DNA from 4 places in the Streptomyces sp. NPDC058985 genome. Region 1 is predicted to be linked to each of the others. Evidence: riboswitches for the same ligand, from Rfam matches in the RefSeq annotation. Region 1 holds a riboswitch; each other region holds the start of a gene.
The links. A riboswitch is a leader RNA that binds a small molecule or an ion and turns the genes downstream of it on or off. The one in region 1 is predicted to bind cobalamin.
Positions count from the first base shown of each region.

Region 2: it holds a riboswitch for cobalamin, as region 1 does, so the genes downstream of both, ACFW01_RS23540 (cobalamin biosynthesis protein) here and ACFW01_RS06015 (ABC transporter substrate-binding protein) in region 1, are expected to answer to the same signal.
Region 3: it holds a riboswitch for cobalamin, as region 1 does, so the genes downstream of both, metE (5-methyltetrahydropteroyltriglutamate--homocysteine S-methyltransferase) here and ACFW01_RS06015 (ABC transporter substrate-binding protein) in region 1, are expected to answer to the same signal.
Region 4: it holds a riboswitch for cobalamin, as region 1 does, so the genes downstream of both, ACFW01_RS23090 (hypothetical protein) here and ACFW01_RS06015 (ABC transporter substrate-binding protein) in region 1, are expected to answer to the same signal.

Region 1 is NZ_JBHYJX010000005.1:81,202-88,116, reverse strand. It holds gene ACFW01_RS06030 (SpoIIE family protein phosphatase) at 1-1,123, shown strand, start outside; gene ACFW01_RS06025 ((2Fe-2S)-binding protein) at 1,133-1,822, opposite strand; gene ACFW01_RS06020 ((2Fe-2S) ferredoxin domain-containing protein) at 1,847-2,242, opposite strand; cobalamin riboswitch at 2,305-2,428, opposite strand; cobalamin riboswitch at 2,553-2,733, shown strand; gene ACFW01_RS06015 (ABC transporter substrate-binding protein) at 2,771-3,796, shown strand; gene ACFW01_RS06010 (FecCD family ABC transporter permease) at 3,793-4,902, shown strand; gene ACFW01_RS06005 (ABC transporter ATP-binding protein) at 4,899-5,711, shown strand; gene ACFW01_RS06000 (DUF4190 domain-containing protein) at 5,742-6,155, opposite strand; gene sigK (ECF RNA polymerase sigma factor SigK) at 6,470-6,915, shown strand, end outside.
Region 2 is NZ_JBHYJX010000028.1:77,301-84,215, forward strand. It holds gene ACFW01_RS23530 (putative cobaltochelatase) at 1-755, opposite strand, end outside; gene ACFW01_RS23535 (cobyric acid synthase) at 808-2,316, opposite strand; gene ACFW01_RS23540 (cobalamin biosynthesis protein) at 2,313-3,278, opposite strand; cobalamin riboswitch at 3,379-3,519, opposite strand; gene ACFW01_RS23545 (hypothetical protein) at 3,656-3,877, opposite strand; gene ACFW01_RS23550 (inorganic phosphate transporter) at 3,912-5,141, opposite strand; gene ACFW01_RS23555 (class II aldolase/adducin family protein) at 5,366-6,043, shown strand; gene ACFW01_RS23560 (alpha/beta hydrolase) at 6,478-6,915, shown strand, end outside.
Region 3 is NZ_JBHYJX010000049.1:54,041-60,955, forward strand. It holds gene ACFW01_RS31830 (aspartate/glutamate racemase family protein) at 434-1,159, shown strand; gene ACFW01_RS31835 (GntR family transcriptional regulator) at 1,287-1,961, shown strand; gene ACFW01_RS31840 (peptidoglycan-binding domain-containing protein) at 2,108-2,629, shown strand; gene ACFW01_RS31845 (GNAT family N-acetyltransferase) at 2,673-3,602, opposite strand; gene ACFW01_RS31850 (hypothetical protein) at 3,774-4,208, shown strand; cobalamin riboswitch at 4,282-4,503, shown strand; gene metE (5-methyltetrahydropteroyltriglutamate--homocysteine S-methyltransferase) at 4,675-6,915, shown strand, end outside.
Region 4 is NZ_JBHYJX010000027.1:96,053-102,967, forward strand. It holds gene ACFW01_RS23080 (endo-1,4-beta-xylanase) at 1-555, opposite strand, end outside; gene ACFW01_RS23085 (non-reducing end alpha-L-arabinofuranosidase family hydrolase) at 1,176-2,642, shown strand; cobalamin riboswitch at 2,854-3,019, shown strand; gene ACFW01_RS23090 (hypothetical protein) at 3,154-4,077, shown strand; gene ACFW01_RS23095 (cysteine synthase family protein) at 4,074-5,096, shown strand; gene ACFW01_RS23100 (ATP-grasp domain-containing protein) at 5,093-6,334, shown strand; gene ACFW01_RS23105 (MFS transporter) at 6,327-6,915, shown strand, end outside.

The DNA.
Region 1 (6,915 bases):
GCACACCGTCGCGGTGGCTCTGCAGCGCAGCCTGCTGCCGCACGGACTGCCGGTGCAGAACGCCCTCGACGTCGCCTACCGCTACCTGCCGGCGCAGGCGGGCGTGGGCGGCGACTGGTTCGACGTGATTCCGCTGTCCGGCGCGCGGGTCGCCCTCGTGGTGGGCGACGTGGCAGGTCACGGTCTGCACGCCGCGGCCACCATGGGCCGGCTGCGGACCGCCGTGCAGAACTTCGCCGGGCTCGACATGGCTCCCGACGAACTCCTCGGCCACCTCGACGAACTGGTGACCGGCCTCGACCGGGACCGCACCGAGACGAGCAGCGGTTCGGACATCGTCGGTGCCACCTGTCTCTACGCCGTGTACGACCCGGTCTCCGGTGACTGCGCCATGGCCCGCGCCGGGCACCCGCCGCCGGCCGTCGTCCGCCCGGACGGCAGCGTGGACTTCCCCGAGCTGCCGCCCGGCCCTCCGCTGGGCCTCGGTGGCCTGCCCTTCACCCCGGCCGAGTTCCGGCTTCCCGAGGGCAGTCGGCTCGTCCTGTTCACCAACGGACTGGTGACGGACCGGGGCCGGGACATCGAGGCGGGCCTCGACCTGCTCCGCAGGCGGCTCACCGGCGCGGACCGGACGCCGGACGAGACCTGTGCCGTGCTGCTGGACGCGCTGCTCCCCGACCGGCCCGACGACGACATCGTCCTCCTGGTGGCCCGGACCCGGGCCTTCCCGGCCGACCGGGTCGCCGAATGGAACGTGCCGCGTGACCCCTCGGCCGTCGCCGGCGTCCGGGCCGACGCGACGCGCCGGCTCACGGAGTGGGGCCTGGAGGAGACGGCGTTCACCACCGAGCTGATCCTCAGCGAGCTGGTCACCAACGCCATCCGGCACGCGGCCGAACCGGTGCGTGTCCGGCTGCTGCTCGACCGCAGCCTGATCTGCGAGGTCTCCGACGGCAGCAGCACGGCACCCCACCTGCGCATGGCCGCCACCACCGACGAGGGAGGCCGCGGCCTGTTCCTCGTCGCCCAGTGCGCCCGGCGCTGGGGCACCCGGTACCACGCGCAGGGCAAGGTCATCTGGACGGAACAGCCCCTGAACGCGCTGGACCCCGACGGGCCGTGAGCGCCCCGGCTACCCCGCCAGACAGCAGTCGCCGCACTTCGAGCCGTTCGGCGCACGGTAGTAGAGGCAGCAACTGCGGCGCCGGAACGTGAGGTCCGGTCCGGTGATCTCTCCGGTGCCCGCGAGTCGTCCGGTGTTCAGCAGTTCGGCGGTGAGGGCGGTGAGCGGCTCGCGCAGTGCGGGGTGCGCGGCCAGCAGGGCGCGGGCCGCCTCGACGAGCGCCGAGGCGGCGTTGCCGTCCAGCAGCCGTGGGGCGACCTTGACCCGGAGCCCCTGGGCCAGCGCTTCCAGGTGGGCCGTCACCTGCTCGTACAGCGCGAGGGCGGCAGACGGACGTGCCCCGCCGCCGCGCAGACCGGCGGGGCAGGGCAGGCGCAGGGCCGGGCCGTCGTCGGCCCGCTCCAGCCGGCTCAGGTCGAGGACGATGCCGTGCAGGAGTACGCAGGCCAGGGCGGGCGACCAGAGTCGTGCCGCGTGACCCAGGTGGGCGATGGACACGCCGATCCGCGCTTCGGGCGCGCGGTGGCGGTGCGCGACGGCCTCGGCGAGGTCGGTGAAACCCCGCGCGTAGGAGTGGCCGACCGGATGCCAGCCCGTGTCTCCACCCCCGACGCGCAGGACGAAGAAGCCCCCGAGGGCGGCCGCGTCGTGCAGGGCCGCGGTGACGTCGGCGGGCGGCGCCTGATCGTTTGTGCACACCGGTTGCTCCTCGTGAGCGCTGAGTCAGGAGGCCGGGCCCCGTCGCGGGGGCGTGATGGCGTACAGGTCGAGGATGTCGGGCCGCGGTGCGACGCCGGGGCCGCCGGCGCTGACCCAGTCGGCGATGTCCTCGGTGGCGTCGGGGTCGTTGACCAGTCCCAGCCAGACGGGACGGGCGCCGGCGGCGCGGCCCGCCGCGGAGGGCTGGACGACGATCACGTTGGCCTGTTCGCACACGTCGAGGCAGTCCGACACCCGCACGGGCACCCGGGCCCGCAGCCGCGCCGTCTGCGCCGCGTGGTCGACGCCGATGATCTTCGGGGTGCCGCAGCAGCAGTCCCTGCAGACGACGACGCGTGCGGGCGTCGGGTCCGCGGGTGCGCCGGGCGTCGTTTCGGCCGGGCCGGTGTGGGCGGGCATACGGCATCGTCCCTCTCCCCGGGGAGATCCGCCCCGGTGGTCCGTCGAGGAGGCGACCGCGTGAGTCTCCTGGCTCTCGGGTCGTCGCTCGCCCCACCCCTTCCCACCCGGTCGGGCAGTGGTCGTGTGGGGGCTCGCTCGCCGATCACAGTGGCGGGACCGCGCCGGATTCGCACCGGCTTCCTCGGGCCGCCGTCGCCCAATTGCTCCGGGCATCCTCGCATCCCGTCCCGGCAGCTGTCAGCGGGGCCTCGCTCCGTGTACGGGCACCGCGTGCCCGCTGACCACCCGCGCTTTGCGCCCGGCCCAAAGGAACGTAATATCGCCAGGTCATAGCCGCGACGGGAGACAGGAAGCCGGTGCGAATCCGGCACGGTCCCGCCACTGTGACCGGGCGTCACGCCCTCGGCCTGCCCCGCGCCCACCGGGCGGGCAGCCGGGGGCGATCGGCCCCGGGAGTCAGGACACTGGCCTGTCGCGGGCCCGATCCGAGGAGCGCGGACTCCCCAGGAGGCTTACGTGTCAGCCCTGTTCTCCCCTGCCCGACGCCGCCGGAGCCTGCGCGGCACGGCCGCGGCGCTCGCCCTGTCGGCGGCCCTGGTGACCGCCGGGTGCGGCTCGTCCGGCGGCGCCGACGACGCCGGCCAGGACGGTTCGGCATCGGCGTCGTCCCCCGCGGGCTTCCCCGTCACCATCGACAACTGCGGCGTGAAGACGACGTACGACGAGCCGCCGTCCCGGGTGGTCACCATCCATCAGCACCCCGCGGAGCTGATGCTCGCCCTCGGTCTGAAGGACCGCATGGTCGGCACCGCCTTCCCCGACTCGGCCGTCCTGCCGGAGCTGAAGGAGGACTACGAGGCGATACCGGAACTCGCCGAGCGGGAACCGTCGTTCGAGAAGATCCTCGACACCGAGCCCGACCTCGTCTACGGCGGCTACGGCAGCGCCTTCGACGAGAACGAGGGCCGCTCCCGCAAGGCGTTCGCCGACGCCGGCATCGACACCTACCTCAACCGCGAGTACTGCGGCGAGAAGCAGGTGACGATGAAGGACACCTACGCCGAGATCCGTACGGTGGCGAGCATCTTCGGTGTCCCCGACCGGGCCGACAAGCTGATCGCCGACCTGCAGAGCCGTGTCACCAAGGCGTCCGCCGCCGTGAAGGGCGAACCGGAGGTGCCGGTCTTCGTCTACGACAGCGGCGACAAGAGCGCCTTCACCGCGGGCGGCAAGGGCCTGGGCACCGACCTGATCCGGCTGGCCGGCGGCGAGAACGTCTTCGGCGACCTCGACGAGGTGTTCGGCGACGTCTCCTGGGAACAGGTCGTCGAGCGCAGGCCCGAGGTCATCGCGATCTACGACTACGCCGGAGCCGGCAGCGTCGAGCAGAAGAAGAAGTTCCTGCTCTCCCAGCCGGCCCTCGCCGACGTCCCCGCCGTCAAGAACAAGCGGTTCGTCGTCCTGCCGCTGACCGCGACCCTGGTCGGCATCCGGTCGGCGTACGCGGTCGGTGACCTCGCCCGCGGACTGCACCCCGAGAGCTTCCGGTGACCGGCACCGCCACCAAGGCGGTAGCCGAACCGGACCCGTCGGCCGCCCGGTCGCGCCGGGCGGGGCGTGCGACGATGGCGGGGACGTCACTCGCGCTGGCGGCCCTGCTGGTGGCCTCCGCGACGGCGGGCCTGGCCATCGGCTCGGTCCAGGTGCCGCCCGGCCAGGTCTGGGGCATCGTGACGCACGCCCTGGGCGCCGACTTCACCCAACCGGACTGGTCCCGCGCGCGGGAGACCATCGTCCTCGACGTACGGGCGCCGCGCGTCCTGCTGGGAGCGGTGACCGGTGCGGGTCTCGCGGTGGTGGGCACCGCCCTTCAGGCGCTGGTCCGCAACCCGCTCGCCGAGCCGTACCTGCTCGGCGTCTCCTCCGGCGCCTCCCTCGGCGCGGTCTCGGTCATCGTCTTCGGCGTCGGCTTCCTCGGTCCCCTGTCGCTGTCCGCCGCCGCGTTCGCCGGTGCCCTCGGCGCCCTGGCGATCGTGTACGCCACCGCCCGCACCGGCGGGCGCATCACCTCGACGCGCCTGGTCCTGTCGGGGGTGGCGATCGCGGCGGTGCTCACGGCTGTCCTCGACCTGCTGCTGCTCACCACCGACCGCGGCAACGAGGCCCGGGCGGTGCTCGCCTGGACCCTGGGCGGTCTCGGCGGCGTCAACTGGGAGACCCTGTGGCTGCCGGGACTGGCCGTGCTGCTGGGCATCGGCGTGCTCCTGGTGCAGGCCCGCAACCTCAACCTGCTGCTGGCCGGCGAGGAGGCGGCGACCACGATGGGCCTGGACGTCGCCCGCTTCCGGGCCCGCATGTTCGTGCTGCTGTCCCTGGTCACCGGCGTACTCGTCGCGGCGTCCGGCCCGATCGGCTTCGTCGGCCTGATCCTCCCGCACGTGGTACGGCTGTTCGTCGGCGGCGACCACCGCAGGGTGCTGCCCACGGCCGCGCTCGCCGGAGCGGTCTTCCTGATCTGGGCCGACATCGCCGCACGCACCGTCGCCGCGCCCATGGAGATTCCGGTCGGCGTGCTCACCGCGCTGTGCGGCGGGCCGTTCTTCCTGTGGCTGATGCGCCGGGACGCCCGGCGCGGCACCGACCGAGGAGGAGCATGAGCGCCGCGACCGACCTGTCCGTCGAGGGCGTCACCCTCACCGCCGGAGCACACCACCTGGTGCGCGACGTCTCGCTGACCGCTTCGGCCGGCGAGGTGATCGGCCTGGTCGGTCCCAACGGCAGCGGCAAGTCCAGCCTGCTGAGGGCCGTCTACCGCGTCCTGCGCCCGGACACCGGCACGGTCCGCGTCGACGGCGCCGACACCTGGTCGATGCCCGCGCGGCGACTCGCGCGCACGGTGGCGGCCGTGGTGCAGGACTCGGCCGCGGACTTCGACCTCGCCGTCCGCGAGGTCGTGGCCATGGGCCGCACGCCGCACAAGCGGATGCTGGCCGGCGACACGGCGGAGGACGCCGCCATCATCGACGACGCCCTCGCCGCGGTGGACGCCGGCCGGCTGGCCGACCGCCCCTTCGACCGGCTCTCCGGCGGCGAACGCCAGCGGGTCCTCATCGCCCGCGCTCTCGCCCAGCGGCCCGCCCTGCTGGTCCTCGACGAGCCGACCAACCACCTCGACATCCGCCATCAGCTGGACGTCCTCGGCGTGCTGCGGCGGCTGCCGGCGACCGTGCTGGTCGCCCTGCACGACCTCAACCTGGCCGCGTACTACTGCGACCGCCTCCACGTCCTGCGCGAGGGGGAGGTCGTGGCCTCGGGCCCGCCGGCCGAGGTGCTCACGCCGTCGCTGCTGGCCGACGTGTACGGGGTCGTGGGAGAGGTGAGCGTGCATCCGCGTACGGGCGCCCCCCAGGTGACGTTCGTGCCCGGCGAGCGTCCGGGCGACCTCCTGGCACCGCGGCCGCGCTGACGCGGCCGGCCTCGTCGCGAGCGGGCCGCGTCAGTTGTTCACGTCGCGCTCGAAGTCGTCGGCGCAGGCGTCCCGTTCGCTCTGTGAATCGGCGTGCTGGACGCAGTCGTCGAAGTCCTTGAACTCGTCCGAGTTGAGGATGGACGCGCCGATCGCGATGATCACCACGGAGGCGATCAGACCGAGCGCGCCGAGTACGGCGCCGACGATGGACATCCCACGGCGCGGCGCCCGTCCGCCGCGTGCCCGGCGCGCGCCGATGATGCCGAAGATCAGGGCCAGCAGGCCGAGCAGGGCACCGCCGATGACGGTCCAGAAGAGCAGGACGGCCAGGATGCCGAGGACGAGGGCGGCGACCGCCATGCCGTTGGAGCGTCTCATGCCGGCGTCGTGGTGCGTCTGGTGGGCGTCGCCGGAGGATGCGGGGTGTTCGGGAAACGACACGTCGTCACTCTCATCTCTGTTTCCGACCGGTTGAGTTGCCGTACGTGCCGGATGCCCCGATGTCGACGTCGGATGCCTCGGGCGGCCGGATCCGGCGCCGGCGCCCCGGATGCACGGAGCGGCGGCCGGGCTCCGGCCGCCTTGGTCGATCGGCATCCAAGGGGGCGGCGGCTACGAACCATGAGTGAGGGTTGTGCGCCCTTCACGTCTCCCGTCGTCCCGCAAGGAGGTGAACGCGTCAGGCGGACGGCTCCCGACCGCGTGCGCTCCCCGCTGGGATGCCCCAGTGTCGAGCAGAGCACGGAGGAGCGGGAATGGACGACGGAGCCGAAACGGGCGCGGGAAGGTCATCCGGTGAGAACCGGGTGGACGAGTTGCTCACCCGTGCCGCCACCGGCGACGAACAGGCGTTCGCCGGGGTCTATGACGCCCTGGCGCCGTCGGTGATGGGACTGGTCTTCCGGGTGCTGAGAGACGAGGCGCAGGCGGAGGAGGTGACCCAGGACGTGATGGTGGAGGTGTGGCGTACCGCCGGCCGGTTCCGCCCGGAACGGGGGGCCGCCCGGAACTGGGTGCTGACCCTCGCGCACCGGCGGGCCGTGGACCGGGTGCGGTCCGTGGTCGCGGGCCGGGCCCGCGAGCTGCGCACCGGCTCCGCGGAACTCGACCGGCCCTTCGACGCCGTCGCCGAGGAGGTCGAGGAGCGGGAGGAGCACCGCACGGTCTTCCGCTGTCTGGCGGAGCTGTCCCGGAAGCTGCG
Region 2 (6,915 bases), on a different contig from region 1:
GACGGCAGCAGCTCCCGGGCCGCCACGATCCGCGCCCGTACGGTTGCCTCCTCGTCCGCCCAGCGGGCCACGAAACCGGCCGGGTCGTCGTCGTGCGCGAGCCGGCGCCGTACGACCTCCACCCGCTGGTCGGGCTCGCGCGAGGCGGAGACCTCCACCGTCAGCCCGAACCGGTCCAGCAACTGCGGGCGCAGCTCGCCCTCTTCGGGATTCATGGTGCCGACCAGCAGGAACTTCGAGGCGTGCCGCACCGACACGCCCTCGCGCTCGACGTACGAGGCGCCCATAGCGGCGGCGTCGAGGAGCAGGTCCACCAGGTGGTCGTGGAGGAGGTTGACCTCGTCCACGTACAGGATGCCGCGGTGCGCGTCGGCCAGCAGGCCGGGCTCGAAGGCCTTCACGCCCTCCGCGAGCGCCCGCTCGATGTCGAGGGCGCCGACGAGCCGGTCCTCGGAGGCGCCGACGGGGAGTTCGACCATCCGCGAAGGACGCTCGGTACCGGTCCCGGGCTCGTGCGGACCGTCGGGGCAGCCCGGGTCGGGCGACCCCGGGGAGCAGGAGAAGCGGCAGCCCGGGACCACGGCCACGGCCGGCAGCAGCGCCGACAGCGCGCGGACGGCCGTCGACTTGGCGGTGCCCTTCTCGCCGCGCACCAGCACGCCGCCGACCGCCGGGGAGACGGCGTTCAGCAGCAGCGCGAGGCGCAGGTCGTCCTGGCCGACGACGGCCGTGAACGGGAACGGGGTACTGGTCACTTGTTGTCGTCCTCCACGTCGCGTTCGAGTTCCTGCGGGGGCCGCACCGCGCTCATGCGGGCGCCCCCGGTGGCACGAAGGGCAGCCCGGGCGGCGCGCCGGACTCGATGAGCCGCCACAGCGCGTCGGTGTCCGCGTGCTGTTCGATCAGGTCGCCGAGCCGGTCGAGCTGCTCCTCGCGCAGCGCGGCGAACGAGGTGTCGGGGGCCGGCACGAAGCGGCGGCCCGCGGCGGCGGCCACCTCGCGCAGGAACGCCCGCCGGAAGCCGTCCGACTCCAGCGAGCCGTGCCAGTGCGTGCCCCAGGTCTGGCCGACCCGGCAGCCGTCCAGGAAGGGGGCACCGCCCAGGACCTCGGCGACACCGTGGTGGATCTCGTACCCCTCGACGCGCTCGCCGAGGGCCTCGCCCACCGGGCGCGTCAGGGTCTTCTCGCGGGCGAACCGCACCCGCACGGGCAGCAGTCCGAGCCCGTCGACGTGCCCGGCGCGCGACTCGACGTCGTCCTCGATGTGCTCGCCGAGGAGCTGGAACCCGCCGCACACGCCGAGCACGGGCCGGCCCTCGGCCACCCGGCGCGCGAGACCCTCCGCCAGCCCCCGCTCACGCAGCCACTCCAGCGCCCGGACCGTCCCGCGGGTCCCCGGCACGATCACCAGGTCGGCGTCGGCCAGTTCCTCGGGCCGGTCCACGAACCGCACCACCACGCCCGGTTCGGCGGCCAGCGCGTCCACGTCCGTGAAGTTGGACATCAGCGGGACCGCGCAGACGGCGACCCGCAGCACGTCCTCGCCGACCGGCGGCGCGACCGCGGACTCGCGCACCGTGCCGCGCAGCGAGACCCGCAGCCCGTCCTCCTCGTCGATGCCGAGCCCGTGCCGGAAGGGCAGCACCCCGTACGTCCGCCGCCCGGTCAGCCCGTGCAGCATGTCGAGGCCGGGCTCCAGGAGCGACACGTCGCCGCGGAACTTGTTGACGAGGAAGCCGGCGACCAGCGCCTGGTCCTCGGGCGCGAGCAGCGCCACCGTGCCGAAGAAGGAGGCGAAGACGCCCCCGCGGTCGATGTCGCCGACGACCAGCACGGGCAGCCCGGCGCCCCGCGCGATCCCCATGTTCACGATGTCGGTGCGGCGCAGGTTGATCTCGGCCGGGCTGCCCGCGCCCTCGCAGATCACCGCGTCGTAGGTGCCGCGCAGCTCGGCCAGCGAGTCGAGCACCGTGCCGAGCAGCCGCTCCTGCCGCCCGCCGTGGTAGCCACGGGCACTCATCTCGCCGACGGGCCTGCCGAGCAGCACCACCTGGCTGCTGCGCTCACCGCCGGGCTTGAGCAGCACCGGGTTCATCAGCGCGGTCGGCTCCACCCGGCAGGCCTGGGCCTGCATGGCCTGCGCCCGCCCGATCTCCGCGCCCTCGCGCGTCACGAACGAGTTGAGCGACATGTTCTGCGCCTTGAAGGGCGCGACCTTCACGCCCTGGCGCACCAGCCAGCGGCAGATCCCGGCCGTGACGACGCTCTTGCCGGCGTCGGAGGTGGTGCCGGCGACGAGCAGGCCACCGTTCATGACGTACGTCCCTTCCTGACGGCCCCGCGCACCAGCAGCCGCGCGCCCGCGCACACGACGAGCGCCAGCCGGCCCACGCGCCGGGAGAGCCGTGCGGCCCGTTCGATGTCGCCGGAACCGGCCCGGACGGCGCGCCCCGCCGCCCCGTTCAGCACGGGCCGGTGCTCGACCCGCCCGCCGTAGGAGAGCGTCCCGCCGAGCCGCACCCCGAGGGCGCCCGCGAAAGACGCCTCCACGGGACCGGCGTTGGGGCTCGGGTGCCGTCCGGCGTCCGCGCGCCAGGCCCGTACGGCGCCCCGCGGATCGCCGCCGGCCACGGTGGTCAGCAGGGCGGTCAGACGGGCGCCCGGCCAGCCCGCGAGGTCGTCGAGGCGGGCCGAGGCCCAGCCGTACCGCCGGTAGCGGGGCGACTTGTGGCCGACCATGGCGTCCAGGGTGTTCACCGCCCGGAAACCGAGCAGCCCCGGCACTCCGCCGACGGCACCCCACACCAGGGCGCCCACCACCGCGTCCGAGGTGTTCTCGGCGACCGACTCCACGACCGCCCGCGCGATCCCGTCGGCGTCCAGCGACTGCGGGTCCCGCCCGCACAGGTGCGGCAGCCGCGCCCGGGCCGCCTCGACGTCCCCGGCCTCCAGCGCCCGGCCGACGGCCAGGGCCTCGCGCGAGAGCGACGTACCGCCGACCACGGCCCAGGTGGCCGCGCCGGTCAGTGCGACCGAGGCGGCGGGGGAGCGGCGCACGGCGTGCGCGGCGGCCGCGCCGAGGGCGGTGGCGCCTCCGGCGCACACGAGGGCGTGCAGCGCGCCCCAGCCCCGGTGGTCACGCCACAGCACCCGTTCCACGGCACCGGCGGCGCGGCCGAACGCGGCGACCGGATGCCCGCGGCGGGGGTCGCCGAGGAGGAGGTCACCGAGCAGGCCGGCGGCGGCGCCGTACGCGAAGACGCGTCCGCCACGCACGGGTTCAGCCGGTCACACGGGCGTGGGAGCACCTGGTACTGAACGTCGATCGGCAGCCGGGCATCGCGTCGCGTCCTCACTCAGGGTGTCCACGCCCTGGTTCGAAGAGTCCGGCGGTGAGAGTTCCTGGCTACCGGGGTCTGCTCCCCGGTCACAGTGGCGGGACCGCGCCGGAATCGCACCGGGCTTCCTCTCCTGCCGCCGTAGATGGCCCCGGAAGTCCACCACGGCGCGAGAACACCCGTCAACCTGGCGTTGACCTGCGGCGGGGGAGTGTGCGAAGCCCCACACACGGGTGGTGTGCGCCGGTACACGAAGGGCGGGGCGCGGGACGGTCCGAGTCCGTCCCGCGCGCCGCCCCCGGGGTGTGCGGCGGGTCAGGCGACGATCAGATAGATGCCGTACGCCACCGCCGCCGCGCAGGCCGCGAAGCACGCGTACGCGCCGGTGACCGCGAGGGCCGCGGAGCCGCCCTCGGCGGTGGCCCGCTCCTGGCGGCTGAGTCCGACGATGCCGAGGGTGAACAGGCCCACCAGGGCCACGGTGGCCACGAGGCTGACGCCGAAGACGGAGCCCAGTGCTGCCCAGTCGATGCTCATGGGGGTTCGCTTCCTTCGTACCCGGGACGCGGGCTCAGACGGTGGTGGCGGCCGACGGGGTCTTGGCCTCGGACGGATCGGCCGGCAGCTCCTCGGCCAGGTGCGCCGGGGGCGGCGAGACGGCGGCCATCGCCGTGGTGACCACACCGGCCGACTCGGGCTCGTGGGGGTCGACGACGTTGGTGTGGTCGACGACCTCGCGCCGGGAGAGCTTCCAGATGGCGGCGCTGGAGGCGACCAGGAAGACCGCGACGCAGGCCGTGCCCCAGTCGCCCATGCGGCAGACCCACTCGGCGATCGCGGCGACCAGGGCCGCGGCCGGCAGCGTCAGACCCCAGGCGACGAACATCCGGGTGGCCGTGGACCAGCGCACCACGCCGCCCTTGCGGCCGAGGCCCGCGCCCATCACCGCACCGGAGACCGAGTGCGTGGTGGAGAGGGAGAAACCGAGGTGCGAGGAGGCCAGGATGACCGTCGCCGCGCTGGTCTGGGCGGCGAAGCCCTGCTGGGGCTGGAGGTCGGTCAGGCCCTTGCCCATGGTGCGGATGATGCGCCAGCCGCCGAGGTAGGTGCCGAGCGCGATGGCGATGCCCGCGGAGAGGATGACCCACATGGGCGGGTCGGAGTCGGGGGCGAGCGCGCCGCCGGCGACCAGGGCGAGGGTGATGATGCCCATCGTCTTCTGGGCGTCGTTGGTGCCGTGGGCCAGCGAGACCAGCCCGGCGGAGGCGATCTGCCCGGCGCGGTAACCCTTGGCGGCGGCCTTGCCGTCGGCCCGGCGGCCGAGCCGGTAGGTCAGCCGCGCGCCCAGCAGCGCCGCGACACCGGCGACCAGCGGGGCGGCGATCGCGGGGATCAGTACCTTGGTGACGAGCGCGTCGCCGTTGACCGCGCCGACGCCGGCCGAGGCGACCGCGGCACCGATCAGACCGCCCATCAGGGCGTGCGAGGAACTGGACGGGAGGCCGACCAGCCAGGTCAGCAGGTTCCAGAGGATCGCGCCGACCAGGGCGGCGAAGATGACCTCGGGACGGATGCCGGTCTCGTCGACGAGACCCTTGGAGATCGTGTTGGCGACCTCCACCGAGAGGAAGGCGCCTACAAGGTTGAGGACGGCGGACATCGCCACCGCCACCTTGGGCTTGAGCGCACCGGTCGAAATGGTCGTTGCCATCGCGTTCGCGGTGTCGTGGAAACCGTTCGTGAAATCAAACGCGAGTGCGGTTACCACCACAATCGCGAGGATCAGCGAGAAGCTTTCCATTTACCCAGGCAATCGTTCGAGGTCATTGGCTGGACGAACGTAGGTAACCATGGTGAACGGAAGATGAACTGGGCAGGGCGTCACGGTGACCGGAAGCGGGGCCGCCGCGTCCCTGTGCGTGGCCGTCCCGGTGCTCTCCGGAGACGTCCCTGGCAGGATCACCGCCAGACCGGTCGGCGACGTGCCGGGAGAGGCGCGGGAGCGCTCGTGAGGAGACGGTGACTGTGACGTATTCGCGGGCCGGACGGGCTGCCCGTCCGGACGAGGAGCGGGCCTGGACGGAACTCGTCGCGGCGGCCCGGCGCACGGTCGCGGACGGGCTCGTGGTCGGTACCTCCGGCAATGTCTCGGTGCGCGTCGGCGACACGGTCCTCGTCACCCCTTCGGGTGTGCCGTACGACCGTCTGGCCCCGGGTGACGTGACCGGCGTCGCCCTCGACGGACGACAGGTGCTCGGCACCCTCGTCCCCACCAGCGAACTGCCCCTGCACCTCGCCGTGTACCGCGCGGACGACGCCGCCCGGGCCGTCGTCCACACCCACGCCGTGCACGCGACGGCCGTCTCGCTGCTGGTGCCCGAACTGCCGCCCGTGCACTACATGGCCGCCGCGCTCGGCGGCCCCGTCCGGGTCGCGCCCTACGCCGCCTACGGCACCGACGAACTGGCCCGCTCCGCGCTCGACGCCCTCACCGGCCGCACCGGCTGCCTGCTGCGCAACCACGGCACGCTCACCTACGGCACCTCCCTCGACCAGGCGTACGACCGCACCGCCCAGCTGGAGTGGATGTGCCGGCTCTGGCTGACGGCCTCCTCGGTCCCGGGCCGCACCCCGTCGCTCCTGACGCCGGGGCAGTTGGCGGAGGCGGCGGAGCGGCTCCAGGGGTACGGGCAGCAGGGCTGACACGGCGCGTGCCGGTCCGTTCCGGGGTGGTGGCGGGGCGCACCGTGTTCCCGGTTACGGCGGTGGCGGGGCGGGTGCCTCTGAGGGGTGTTGTCGGCTCCGGGTCGCTGTCGGTCGGTTGCCGGGGGGCTCGGAGGGGCCGAGTGGGCCGGCGGAGCGGCAGGGTGGCCGGCCGGGCTGACGCGGCGCGTACCCGGGCCGTTCCGGGGGGACCGTGTTCCCCGGTACGGCGGTCGCGGGGCGGCGGGGTGGCTGCGCGGGTGGCCGGCCGGGCTGACGCGGCGCGTACCCGGCCCGTTCGGGGGTACCGGCAGCGGGACCGCACCATGGCTCCCGGCCCCGGCGGACAGGCGGAAGGCGTCCCTGACGGAGCGCCGTCACCCCCCGTCCACCGCCCACTGGCCGCCCGAGGACTCCACCAGGAGACTGGCCCCATGCGCACTGTCACAGCAACGGCCGCCGCCCTCACCGCTGCCCTGGCGGCCGGCGCAGCGAGCGTCGCGGCCGGCCGGCTCGCCAGCGACGCCGCGCTCAAGGCGCCCCCCGGCCGGCCGCTGCCCACCGAACCCCGGCTCACCGTGCACGGCACCGCGGCCGGCCGGATCACCCTCACCCGGGACCTGGCCGCGCTGCGCCCCGGCCGCTACGGGCTGGCGGGCGACGGCTCCCACGCGGTCGTCGGCCCGGTACTCGACGCCGCCGAGCACGGCGCCGACACCGTCGTACGCCGCCTCGAACGCGTCACGCACGGCACGCTGGAGGCCGGGGACCGCGCCTGGTTCACGCCGAACCTCTACGTCGGCAACCCGGGCAGCGCCCTCGACCTCGACCACACCGACGTCCAGATCCCGGGCGAACTCGGCCCGCTCCCG
Region 3 (6,915 bases), on a different contig from region 1:
GGCGTGGCGGACCGGGCCTGCTCCCCCGCCACGGACCGGGCCTGCCTCCCCCGCCGCGGACCGGGCCCCCGACCGTCGCGGACCACGTCCACCGCGGGCACGGGGCACTGCGGGGCGGGGCGGGGCGAGTTCCCCAGCGGGCGGGGCAACTCGCCGCAGGACGGGCCTGCTCCGCCGCGCGACGGATCAGGCCCTCCGACCGCGCGGACGCCGCCCCGGGCACAGGGCACGTTCGCCGCAGGCACCCGACATTCCGCCGAGACGACGACGCACCCGGCCCTCCCCACCGGCCCCGCCCCGGACAACAGCTCCGCCTAAGGGACGGATCAGGCCCCCTCACCACCGCACACCACCCCCGCACGGACACTCCGTCGCCGCCGCGCACGTCCTCCCGCCAGCCGGGAACCGTCCATCCGAGCAGAAGGCCCCACCCATGCGCATCCTCGTGGTCAACGTCAACACCACGCAGTCCATCACCGACGCGATCGGCAAGCAGGCCGCCGCCGCGGCGTCCGAGGGCACCGAGATCGTGCCGCTGACCCCGGCCTTCGGCGCGGAGTCCGTCGAGGGCAACTACGAGAGCTACCTCGCCGCCGTCGCCGTCATGGAGACCGTCCGGGCCCACCCGGAGCCGTTCGACGCGGTGATCCAGGCGGGCTACGGGGAGCACGGCCGCGAGGGGCTCCAGGAACTGCTCGACGTACCCGTCGTCGACATCACCGAGGCCGCGGCGAGCACCGCCCAGTTCCTGGGCCGCCGCTACTCCGTCGTCACCACCCTGGACCGTACGGTCCCGCTGATCGAGGAGCGGCTGGAGGTGGCGGGACTGAGCGCGAGGTGCGCCTCGGTGCGCGCCAGCGGGCTGCAGGTGCTCGAGCTGGAGCGGGACGAACAGGCCGCCGTGGACGCCATCACCGAACAGGCCGCCCGCGCGGTCGAGGACGACCGGGCCGAGGTGATCTGCCTGGGCTGCGGAGGCATGGCCGGGCTCGCCGAACGCGTGGTGGAACGGACCGGGGTCCCCGTGGTCGACGGCGTCACGGCCGCCGTGACGGTCGCCGAGTCCCTGGTCCGCCTCGGCCTGTCCACGTCCAAGGTGCGCACCTACGCGCCTCCGCGCGCCAAGCGGATCGTCAACTGGCCCCCGCGGGTGGGCTGACCCGTCGCCGACTCCTCCCGCGCCCCGGCCGGCGGCCGGCTCCGGGGTATTCTGACGGGCCGCCCGGCCGCCGCTCCGCACGGCGCGTTCGTGCGGCTCGGAACGGGAAGAGGGACGAAGGACGGCGATGGCTGCGTCAGAGGGCTTCACGCCCGAGTCCGAGCGGGTCACGCGACAGCTGCGCGACGAGATCGTGGACGGCGTGCGGCGACCGGGGAGCCGCCTGGTGGAGCGGGAGCTGGCCGAGGCGCTGGGCGTGAGCCGGCTGCCCGTCAGGGAGGCCCTGAGGACGCTGGTGTCGGAAGGGCTGGTGACACCGCGGCCGCGGTCCTGGGCGGTGGTGCGGGAGTTCACCACGAGCGACATCGCCGACCTCGACGAGGTCCGCTCGGGTCTGGAGACCCTGGCCTTCCGGCTCGCCGCCGGTCGGCACACCCGCGAGGGTCTCGAACGGCTCCGTGCGACGGTGGACGCCGAACTCGACGCGGCCCGCGCCGACGACGCGGTGGGAGCCCGCCGGGCCGCCGCCGACTTCCACCAGACGGTGATCTCGCTGGCCGCCAACGAGTTGCTCAACGAACTCGAACGGGTCCTGCGCAGCCGCCTGCGCTGGCTCATGGGCCAGCACGACGACCTGATGGCCGTCGCCCTGGAACACGAGGCTCTCTATCAGGCCATCGCGGAACGCGACGTGGAGCGCGTCCAGGAACTGGTCCTGCACCACCTGTCGACGAGCCGCAGCGCGGCCCTCGGCCACCACGCGCGGGAGCGAGCGCGGCGCGACGAGAGGCCGCAGAGCTAGCCAGTACTGCAACGGTGTGCATCCTGAAGGCACCGCCATCAGGCATCGAAGCCTTACCGAGCCCGGCGGCGTCACCTCGAACCGGTGCACGACTGACCAGGTTCCGTGCACACACGGCAAAGCCTTGAGGCCGCGAGGATCCTAGAGTGGCTCAGCAGGTCAGGGACGAGTTCCTCACCGCCAAGACTCCGGGAGACGCTTTCATGATCACACGTCCGACTTCACGAGCCCCACGCGTGGTGGCGATCGGTGCCCTCACAGCTGGCTTACTCAGCGGGGCCATGGCGGTCGCACCCTCCGCGACGGCAGCATACGCCGGGCAGTGCAACAGCAACCAGGTCACATCATCAGGGGTCACCCCCGGGTACTCCATCACCCGGCCGGCATATCAAACCGGCACCGGCAGAACCGCCAACTGCTGGATGGACTACGGCAGCACAGGATCCGGCGTCAGCTGGCTCCAGTTCACCCTCAATTCCTGCTACGGATTCAACCTCGCGACCGACGGCGACTTCGGGCCGGCCACGCGTGATGCCCTCGCGACCGCCCAGGGACGGGAGAACATTTCTGCCGACGGCCAGTACGGCACTCAGAGCTCCCGGTACCTGAAGTTCCCGCGGTACCGAAACATCAACGGCGATCGCAGCGGCTGCGAATCGATCAACTGACCCGCCATCATGCAGAGGACGCCACCGGGTGCCGCACCGGGTGTCAGCCGATGACGGCCTCCCAGGTGTCGACCGCGAAGTGGACGGTCATGCCGTTGCGTCCGTAGAGCCGCGGTGCGCCCGTGGCGTTGGCCGTGTCGACCCCGAGGCCCACCGTGTCCCGGCCCCGCGCGGCGAAGTGCGCGAAGGCGTGCCGCAGGAGGAATCCGCCCAGGCCCCTCCCCCGTGCCTCGCCCAGCACGCCGAGGGCGCGGATCCAGCCCATGGCCTCGCGGTCGTCCCGGGCCAGCAGGAAACCGGCGTCCCCCAGGTCGTCGGTGGCGGCGATCCACACCAGGGACCAGTCGAGCCCCTCGGCGTCGATGTCGCTGAGCCAGAGCCGGTAGGGGCGCGGCTGGAAGTCGAAGTGGCCGGCGAACGCCTCCTGGTACAGCTCGTGCACCCGGACACGGTCCGCCTCCGTCGCGCAGGCACGCACGCTCACCCCGGCCGGGGCCCGCGGCGGCAGGTCGGCCGCCGGGTCCACCGCCCGGCGCAGGACGTGGTGGGACCGGACGACCCGCCAGCCCCGCTCCGCGAGGAGCGCGGTGTCGGTCGTGGGCCGGGCGTTGAGGTGCAGGTGGACGACGGCCCGAGCGGCCCCGTTGGTCCGTGCCTTGGCGAGGGCGCGGTCCTCCATGGCGGCCAGTAGCCGCAGGCCGGTGTCCTGGTGGCCGGGGAGCACGTAGTGGTCGATGTCCACGCGCTCGCCGCCGGACTCGTCCCACAGCAGCCCGTACGCCACCAGCAGGCCGCCGTCGAAAGCGAGCCACGAGTCCCGGGTCAGATCCGTCTCGGGATGCTTCAGGTCGGCCTCGACGGTGTGCTGGTCGGTCTCGGGGCGGCCGATCTCGATCCGGTCGATCTCGTTGAGGAGACGGGTGATGGCGGGCGCGTCGGCAAGGGTGGCCGGCCGCAGGTCGGCGGTGGACATGCGAGCAGGATCGGGGGCGTCGGCCGGTGTCCGCAACGGAGTTTCCGCCCCTCCACGCGGCTGAGGACCTACCCGGACGCGGATCGGCGCGACGGGTGGACGTAGGTCCGCGGACCGGGGGCATACGGGTGTCCTGAGGCCTTCTCCGTCGCCGACCCACGGGAGTCTCCTGTGACACCGAGCCTGCGCACCGCACGCGGGTGCCGTGCCGCCGCCGTTCTCCTGCTCGTCGCCGCCTGGTACGGGGGCAGCCACCACCCCTGGCTCGCCCTGCCCGGTCTCTACGCCGCGGGGGTCATGGCCTGGTGCGCGGCCCGGGAGGGAGCCGAGCACCGGCGCAGGACCGTCCTGGCGCGCCGGGCCGAACTCCTGGCCCGGCCGCCTCATGTGCAGCCGGTCGGCCTCGCCCCCTGCTGCGCCTTCTGGCGGCACTCCGACGGCGCCGTGCACGGCCCGGAGTGCACCCGCCCAGCCGCCGCCCGCGTCCCCGTGAGTGCCGACTGCTGCGAGGTGTGGTGGACCTCGCTGGGCTCGGCGCACGACACGGCCTGCCCGCGGCACGCCGACGCGCCGGAGCGGGACCGGAACGACTGGGCCCAGCAGTAGTCCGCCGGCGGCGTGTCCCGTCGCACCGTCCGCATGCCGGACGCATCCGGCCTGTTCCGGGGCCGGCCCCGGTAGGGTGAACGGTGCAGCTGGTTCGCCCCGTCCGCCAGGCGGGGTGTCGTAAGAGGGAACCCGGTGGGAATCCGGGACTGCCCCGCAGCGGTGAGCAGGAACGACCGCCGTCATACGCACTGGGTCCGACGTACCGGGCCCGGGAAGCGACGGCCAGTAGGTGTCCTCCGGACGGAGGGCGTGCCCGCGAGTCCGAAGACCTGCCAACTGCCCGCGTGCGGACCATTCCGTGCGCGGACATCCCGGTGACCTCGAGGGCGGGTCGGCGTGCACCAGACGGAGGGACCGTGCCTTTGCCGCGCGGGGTAGTCACCGTCCGGTGGTCAGCCGCGACCTTCGCGCTCTCGTCCCGTCTCCCGGGATCTCAGGGATTCATCTCGCGAAGGAGATCTCCGTGACAGCGAAGTCCGCAGCCGCGGCAGCACGGGCCACCGTGTACGGCTACCCCCGCCAGGGTCAGAACCGTGAACTGAAGAAGGCCATCGAGGGCTACTGGAAGGGCCGCGTCACCGCCGACGCCCTCCACGCCACCGCCGCCGAACTCCGGCGGAACAACCGGGAGCAGCTCGCCGACGCCGGCATCCACGAGGTGCCCACCGGCGACTTCTCGTACTACGACCACGTCCTCGACACCACGGTCATGGTCGGCGCGATCCCCGAACGGCACCGCGCCGCCGTCGCCGCCGACGCGACGGACGGCTACTTCGCGATGGCCCGCGGCACCCAGGACGTGGCGCCGCTGGAGATGACGAAGTGGTTCGACACGAACTACCACTACCTCGTCCCCGAACTCGGCCCCGACACCGTCTTCACGGCCGACTCCACCAAGCAGGTCGCCGAGCTGAAGGAGGCCCTCGCGGAGGGCTTCACCGCCCGTCCGGTCCTGGTCGGTCCTGTCACGTACCTGCTGCTCGCCAAACCCGCTCCCGGCGTGCCCGCGGACTTCGAGCCGCTCACGCTCCTGGACCGGCTGCTTCCCGTGTACGCCGAGGTCCTCGCCGACCTGCGTGCGGCCGGCGCCGCATGGGTCCAGCTCGACGAACCCGCCCTCGTACAGGACCGCACCCCGGCCGAGCTGAACGCCGCAGAGCGCGCCTACCGTGATCTCGGCGCCCTGCCCGACCGTCCGAAGCTGCTGGTCGCCTCGTACTTCGACCGGCTCGGCGACGCCCTGCCGATGCTGGCCAAGGCACCGGTGGACGGGCTGGCGCTGGACTTCACCGAGGCCGCCGCCGCCAACCTCGACGCGCTCGCCGCCGTCGGTGGACTGCCCGGCAAGCGCCTGGTCGCCGGTGTGGTCGACGGCCGCAACATCTGGATCAACGATCTGCAGAAGTCCCTGACCACACTCGGCACCCTGCTCGGGCTCGCCGACCGTGTCGACGTCTCCGCCTCCTGCTCCCTGCTGCACGTCCCGCTGGACGCGGCCCTCGAGCGGGACATCGACCCGCAGATCCTGCGCTGGCTCGCGTTCGCCCGGCAGAAGACCTCCGAGATCGCCACGCTCGCCAAGGGCCTCGCCCAGGGCACCGACACCATCACCGGCGAACTCGCGGCCAACCGCGCCGACCTCGCCTCCCGGGCCACCTCACCCATCACCCGCGACCCCGCCGTCCGCTCCCGTGCCGAGGCCGTGACGGACGCCGACACCCGCCGTTCCCAGCCGTACGCCGAACGGGCCGCGGCCCAGCGCGCCCACCTCGGGCTGCCCCTGCTGCCGACCACCACCATCGGCTCGTTCCCGCAGACCACCGAAGTGCGCACCGCGCGCGCCGACCTGCGCGCCGGGCGCCTCGACGAGGCCGGTTACGAGGAGCGCATCAAGTCGGAGATCCAGGAGGTCATCTCCTTCCAGGAGAAGACCGGAATCGACGTCCTGGTGCACGGCGAGCCCGAGCGCAACGACATGGTCCAGTACTTCGCCGAGCAGCTGACCGGCTACCTCGCCACCCAGCACGGCTGGGTCCAGTCGTACGGCACCCGTTACGTCCGGCCGCCGGTCCTGGCCGGTGACATCTCCCGCCCCCAGCCGATGACGGTGCGCTGGACGAACTACGCCCAGTCCCTGAGCGACCGCCCGGTCAAGGGCATGCTCACCGGGCCGGTCACCATGCTCGCCTGGTCCTTCGTCCGCGACGACCAGCCCCTCGGCGACACCGCCCGCCAGGTCGCCCTCGCCCTGCGCGACGAGGTGAACGACCTGCAGGCCGCCGGCACCTCGGTCATCCAGGTGGACGAGCCCGCGCTGCGGGAGACCCTGCCCCTGCGGGCCGCCGACCACGCCGCCTACCTGGCGTGGGCGACCGAGGCGTTCCGGCTCAGCACGAGCGGGGTGCGTCCGGACACCCAGATCCACACCCACATGTGCTACGCGGAGTTCGGCGACATCGTCCAGGCCATCGACGACCTCGACGCCGACGTCATCAGTCTGGAGGCGGCCCGCAGCCACATGCAGGTCGCCCGGGAACTGGCCGCCCACGGCTACCCCCGCGAGGCCGGACCGGGCGTCTACGACATCCACTCCCCGCGTGTCCCGAGCGCCGACGAGGCCGCCGACCTCCTGCGTACGGGCCTGAAGGCCATCCCGGCCGAGCGGCTCTGGGTCAACCCCGACTGCGGACTGAAGACCCGCGGC
Region 4 (6,915 bases), on a different contig from region 1:
CTGCAGGTTGGAGTCGCGTCGCGCTCCCGAACTTCCGTCGGCGAAGGCCTCGTTCACGACGTCCCACTGCGTGATCTTGCCCTTGTAGTGGCTCATCACGCCGTTGATGTGGTCGATCATCGCCTGGCGCAGCGCACTGCCGCTGAGGCTCTGCATCCAGCCGGGCTGCTGGGAGTGCCAGGCCAGGGTGTGGCCGCGCACCTCCTTGCCGTTCTGTACCGCCCAGTTGTAGACGCGGTCGGCGGCGGTGAAGTTGAACTGGCCCCGCTGCGGTTCGGTGGCGTCGATCTTCATCTCGTTCTCAGCCGTCACCGAGTTGAACTCGCGGGCCGCGATCGTCGCGTACGTCGAGTCGCTCAGTCTGTTCGCGGCGATGGCGACGCCGAAGTAGCGGCCGCTCTGCGCCGCCGCGGCACCGAGCGTGCTCTCGGCGGCCTGCGCGGGCGGCGGCGCGACCAGTGCGGCGACCACTCCCAGGACGCCGGCGACCAACGCCAGCAGCAGAACGCGGGTTTTCCGCCGGACAACGGGTCCGGGAAGGGCATATGAGCCCATGGCTGTGCCTCCAAGGCAGGAAGAACGGGGTCACCGGGCATCGGGGGCATGGGACCCGGGAGGGTCTCCATCGGCACGGACGGGCCCGGTCGTCCGCCGAGTGACGTACGCCGGGTGCCGGTGCGAGCCTCATGGGGACGACATGCGGAGTGGCGCAGGTGTCTCGGCGCGCGGATTTGTTGGGGCAGGTGTGCGCGGCTCTGCATACGGCGCAGCCCGCCCCGATCCCGCGCTGTTCGATATCTCGGTCTTCGGTCGAGTTACCAGACAGATGATTGAGGGGTTGACGGTGACTCGTCAATCCTCTTGCGTCGGAAATATTTCCGCCGTCAAATCGAAAATTTCGGAAACCCGTTCAGGTCGGCGGACCCCAGCACCAGCGAGCCGCTTTCGCGAACTACCTGGTGATCCGCAGGTGACGCGCGCGCTCATCACACTCGGGGAGGAGCTGTTTGCGGACAGATCGGCGACAGACCTTGACCGGGGGACCGCGCCTTCCTAGCTTGTGGCGTCACAGATCCGAGAGCGAAGCGAAAGTTTCGAATCCTCTGCGCCCGGCGCGGCTGCCGCTCCAGGGTTCATCGGCGGCGCCCCACCCCGCCCCCAAAGGAGGCCCCCTGATGTGGCTTCGCCACCCGTTCCCGGTCCGCCCAAGACGCGTACTCGGGGTTCTCGCGCCCCTGCTGCTGGTGGCCGCCTTCCTCGGCGCCCAGCCCGCCGAGGCGGCGACCGTAGACCCCAACGCCTCGTATGTGCTGGTCAACCGCAGCAGCGGCAAGGCCCTGGACGTCTACAACATGGCGACCGGCGACGGCGCCCGCATCACCCAGTGGACCAGGAACGACCAGAGCCAGCAGCAGTGGCAGTTCGTCGATTCCGGAGACGGCTACTACCGCGTCAAGTCCCGCCACTCGGGCAAGGTCCTGGACGTCCACAACTGGTCCACCGCGAACGGCGGCTCGATCGTCCAGTGGACCGACCTGAACGGCGCCAACCAGCAGTGGCGGCTGGCCGACGGCCCGGACGGCTACGTGAGGCTCGTCTCGCGCCACAGCAACAAGGCCCTCGAAGTACAGGGCGCCTCCACCGCCGACAACGCGAACATCGTCCAGTACGACGACTGGGGCGGTACCAACCAGCAGTGGCGGCTCGTCGAGGTCGGCGCAGGCACCCCTGGCTCGTGCGACCTCCCGTCGAACTACCGCTGGACGTCGACGGGCGCGCTGGCGCAGCCCAAACAGGGGTGGGTCTCGCTCAAGGACTTCACCGTCGCCCCGTACAACGGCAGACAACTCGTCTACGCCACCACGCATGACACGGGGACGAGGTGGGGTTCGATGAACTTCGGCCTGTTCACCAACTGGCCGGAGATGGCCTCGGCCGGCCAGAACACGATGAACAACTCCACCGTCGCACCCACGCTCTTCTACTTCGCGCCGAAGAACATCTGGGTGCTCGCCTACCAGTGGGGCGGGACCGCCTTCTCCTACCGGACGTCCAGTGATCCCACCAACCCCAACGGTTGGTCGTCCGAGCAGGTGCTCTTCTCCGGAAGCATCTCCGGCTCCGGGACGGGCCCCATCGACCAGACACTCATCGGTGACGGCACGAACATGTACCTGTTCTTCGCCGGTGACAACGGCAAGATCTACCGGGCCGCCATGCCGATCGGGAACTTCCCGGGCAGCTTCGGCTCGACCTCGACGGTGATCATGAGCGATACGACGAACAACCTGTTCGAAGCCCCGCAGGTCTACAAACTGCAGGGCCAGAACCGCTATCTCATGATCGTTGAGGCGATCGGCTCACAGGGCCGGTACTTCCGCTCGTTCACGGCCACCAGTCTGAACGGCTCCTGGACCCCCCAGGCCGCGACCGAGAGCAACCCCTTCGCCGGCAAGGCCAACAGTGGCGCCACCTGGACCAACGACATCAGCCACGGCGAACTGATCCGCACCAGCCCCGATCAGACCATGACCGTCGATCCCTGCAATCTGCAGCTGCTCTACCAGGGACGCAGCCCCAACTCCGGCGGCGACTACGGCCTCCTGCCCTACCGTCCGGGACTGCTGACCCTGCAGCGCTGACGGCAGACGCGGATCCTGCACGAACTGCGGGCAGCGCGGTCACCAGAGTCGTTATCCGGCCACAGCCGCCACCACAACCGAACAGGGGACACTGTTCGTGCCGCCCTCCACATTCAGGACAACCGTCGAAGCCGCACTGTCGCAGGCGTGGGAGGCCCCCTACGCTGATGTCCGCAGTCGGTTCGCGCCTCCCGCCCGACCGGGCGCCCGGTGGTGCGACGCAAGAGGGAACCCGGTGCGAATCCGGGGCTGTCCCGCAGCGGTGAGTGGGAACGGAAGCCGTCGATGTCACTGGGCCCCCGTCAGGGCCGGGGAAGAGACGGCCGGTAGGTGTCCGCCCTTCCGGCGGACGTGCCCGCGAGTCCGAAGACCTGCCACTGCGCCCGCGTCCCGCGCGGGCTGTGCACGTGACCTCGTGGACTGGGTCGGCGGTACGGGCGGTCGTACGTCGTACGGGTGGCCGCGCCTCCTGCCCCGTCGGCGTTCAAGGCCCGGTACGGAGGAGGATGGTGTGCGGGACCCAGCCGGTTCGCGTCGGCCGTACAGCCCCCGGGAGCCGGACGTGGACGGCGGCACGGTGTCCGGTGTCTGCCAGGGCACTCTGGGTGAGCTGTACCAGGGCCCGTTGCGCGTGGGCGCCGATCCCGAGATCGCGGTGGTGTCCTTTCCCGTGGACCGCCACGCGTGGGTCTATTTCACTCCGAGGACGGCGGCCGGCCCTCCGCCGCACGCACCGCCGCTCGGGAAGAAGTCGGTGGAGGCGGTCCGGCTCTTCCTGGACCACTACGGCCTCACGCTGCCCCCCGGTGACTGGCACACCCACTCCGAACTGCCGGTGGGCGTGGGGATGGCCAGTTCGACGGCGGACATCGTGGCGACGCTGCGCTGCCTGTTCCGCGTCTTCTCCCTGCCGTACGACACGGAGGTGGTCCGCGGCGTCCTCGCGCGGATCGAGCGCTCCGACAGCGTCTTCCTCGACGAGTTCGCCCTGTACCTCAGTGGCCGGCACCGGGTCGTGCGGCGGCTGGGACCGGATCTCGGCTTCCACACCGCCTACGTCACGGAACCCGGCACGGTGGACACCGCCGCCGTCACTCCCCTGCTGCTGGACCACTACCGGCGCCGCGGCGAGGAGTACCAGCGGTGTCTGACCGATCTGGTGAAGGGCTTCGACTCGGGTGACCCGGCCGCCGTCGCCCGTGCCGCGTCGGTCAGCGCCGCGTTGTCCCAGGAGGTTCTGCCCAAGGCCACCTTCGGCAGCCTGCAGGCCCATCGTGAGCGGTTCGGCGCCGACGGCGTCTTCGTCGCCCACACCGGCTGCCTGGCCGGGTATCTCTTCGCCTCGCGCCCGGGCGCCCGGGTCAAGTCCGACCTCTCCGCGTTCTTCCGCTCGCTCGGCCACCAGTGCACCTTCGCCCAAGGAGGCTACGGGTGATCCACCCCCACATCGCCGACGCCCTGAAAGCACCGGACCTCGTCCGGCTCACCGACGGGCTGGTCCTGCTGCGGTTCGAGTCGATGAAGATCTACTCGGCTCTGGCCGCCGTCCGCCATCTGCTGGAGCGGGGCACCGTCCGTCCGGGACAGACCCTGATCGACAGCTCCAGCGGCATCTACGCCTACGCCCTCGCCCTGGCCTGCCACCGGTACGGCATGCGGTGCCACATCGTCGCCTCCACCACGGTCGACGCCACCACCCTCGCCCAACTGGAGATCCTCGGCAGTACCGTGGAACAGGTCAGACCGTCGCGGAACCTCAAGCTCGACCAGGAACTGAGGGTGCGACGGGTGCGCGAGATCCTCGCCGAGCGTCCGGGACACCACTGGATGCGCCAGTACCACGACGACGTCCACTACCTCGGCTACCAGGAGGTCGCCGACCGGATCGCGGCGGAGTTCCCGGACACACCGCTGACCGTCGTCGGCGGTGTGGGCTCCGGCGCCTCGACCGGCGGCATCGTCGAGCGCCTGCGCGGCACGGACCCCTCGGTGCGCCTGGTCGGCGTCCAGCCCTTCGGCAGCGTCACCTTCGGCAGCCAGGACCATCACGATCCCGAGGCGATCATCGCGGGCATCGGCTCGTCCATCGCCTTCGACAACGTCCGGCACCATCTCTACGACACCGTGCACTGGCTGGACTTCACCCACGCCATGTCCGGTGCCGTCGCCCTGCTGCGCGAGCACGCGGTGTTCGCCGGGCTGTCCACCGGTGCCGGCTACCTCACGGCGACGTACGAGGGCCGCCGCCATCCCGACCGACTGCACCTGGTGATCGGGGCCGACACCGGACACCGCTACGTGGAGCGCGTGTTCGCCAGGCACTCCGAGGCTCTGGAACCAGCTGCGCTGAAACCCGTCGAGGTCCGCACTCCGGAGGAGATGGCCATGCCCTGGTCGAGGATGACGTGGCGGCGCACCGGCTGCCCGGCCGACCGGAAGGAGCGTGCCGCATGACCGTGGCCTGCCTGGAGTCACTGACCTTCGGCCTCGGCCGTCTGGTCCGCGCCGCCGACCGGCTCGGTGAGCGCCTGGTGCTCCTCACCCGGGATCCCGCCTACTACGCCTACGAACTGGACCGGCTGCCCGCCGGCGCCCTCGAAGTCGTCGTGACCGACACCTTCGACGTGGACCGGGTCACCGCGCTGCTCCGCCGCATCCCGCGGCTGGGCGGTCTGATCAGTTCGACCGACACCTGGACTCTCAGCGGCGCCGCCCTCGCCGAACGCCTCGGCCTGCCCGGTCTCGACCCAGCCGTCCTGCGGCTGACCCGGGACAAGGCCGCCGTACGCAACAGGCTGCACGATGCGGGTCTCACCCGGGCGAGGGCCGTCGAAGGCGCATACCCGGACCGCGAGGCTCGCGGGCTGCTGCTGAAGGAGGCGGGGCTGCCGCTCGTGCTCAAGGACACCGCGGGCACCGGGAGCCAGAACGTGTGGCTGGTGCGCGACGAGGACGAACTCGACGCGGCGCTGGCGCAGGCGTCCGGCCGGGAGCTGAAGGGACGCCTGTTCGCGGAGCCCTATTTCAGCGGCCCGGTATACAGCGCCGAGACGCTCACCTGGGCGGGCCGGACCCGGCTGCTGGGGGTGTCCAGCCGGCTGATGTCACCGGAGCCGCACTTCCGGGAGGAGATCACCGCCTTCCCGGTCGCCTTCCCCGCCCCGCAGGCGACGTCCCTGGAGCGTTGGCTCGACCGGGTCCTCGAAGCCATCGGCTACACCGACCGCTTCGCACACGTGGAGTTCGTACTGACCGCCGACGGCCCGGAAGTGGTGGAGGTCAATCCCCGCATCGGGGGCGCGCTGGTCGGAGAAGGGCTGTGCCGGAGCCTCGGCGTGAACGTGTACGAGGCGATGGTCGAGGCGGCGCTCGGCCGCCGCCCCGGTCTCATGGACGTGGACCTTCCCGGCGGTCCGGCGGTCGCCTTCGTCCTCGGCTACCCGGCCGCTCCCGGCGTGTTCACCGGAGTCGCCGGGCTGGACCGGCTCACCGGCATGCCGGGAAGACCCGCCTGGTACCCGACCAAGCAGGCCGGCGAACTCATCGAGCACCTGGGCGACAGCCGGGGATACGCGGGCATCGTGTACGCGGAGGCGGAGACCGCCGAACTCGCCACCCACCGCGCGGTGGCCGCCGCCAACGCCCTGCGGGTACGCACCGTCCCGGCCGGCCGGGACGCGCCCGGTGGGTGAGCGCACCACCCGGGGACCGGGCCCGCGCGCCGCGCTGTTCCCGCTCACGGGTCCGCTGCGGTTCCTCCTGCTCAGCTCGTTCCTCATTCCGCTCGGCAGCTTCATGGTCCTGCCGTTCATGTCGGTCTTCCTCCACGAGCGGCTCGGGTTGGGGCTGGGCACGGTCGGCGTCGTCCTGGCCGCGGCGTCGCTCGTGCAGTTCTCCGGCGGCATCGTCGGCGGAGCCCTCGCGGACCGGATCGGGCTGCGCCGCACGATGGTGTGGGCACTCGTCGTACGCACCGCCGGTTTCGCCGGGCTCCTCGCGGCCCTGCGCTGGCCGCCCCTCGCGATCTGGGCGCTGGTCCTGACGTGCTGCGGTGCCGCGCTGTACCTGCCCGCGAACAAGGCGTACCTGGTGCACGGCGTCGAGGACGAGCGCCGCCCGGCCTTCCTGTCGGCGGGCAACGCGGCGATCAACGCCGGAATGGCGGTCGGCCCGCTCATCGCCGGACCGTTCGTCCTGTCGTCGCCCGGCTGGCTCTTCGCGGCCGTCACGGCGCTGTTCCTCGCGGTCACGGCGGGACACGCGCGGCTGCCGG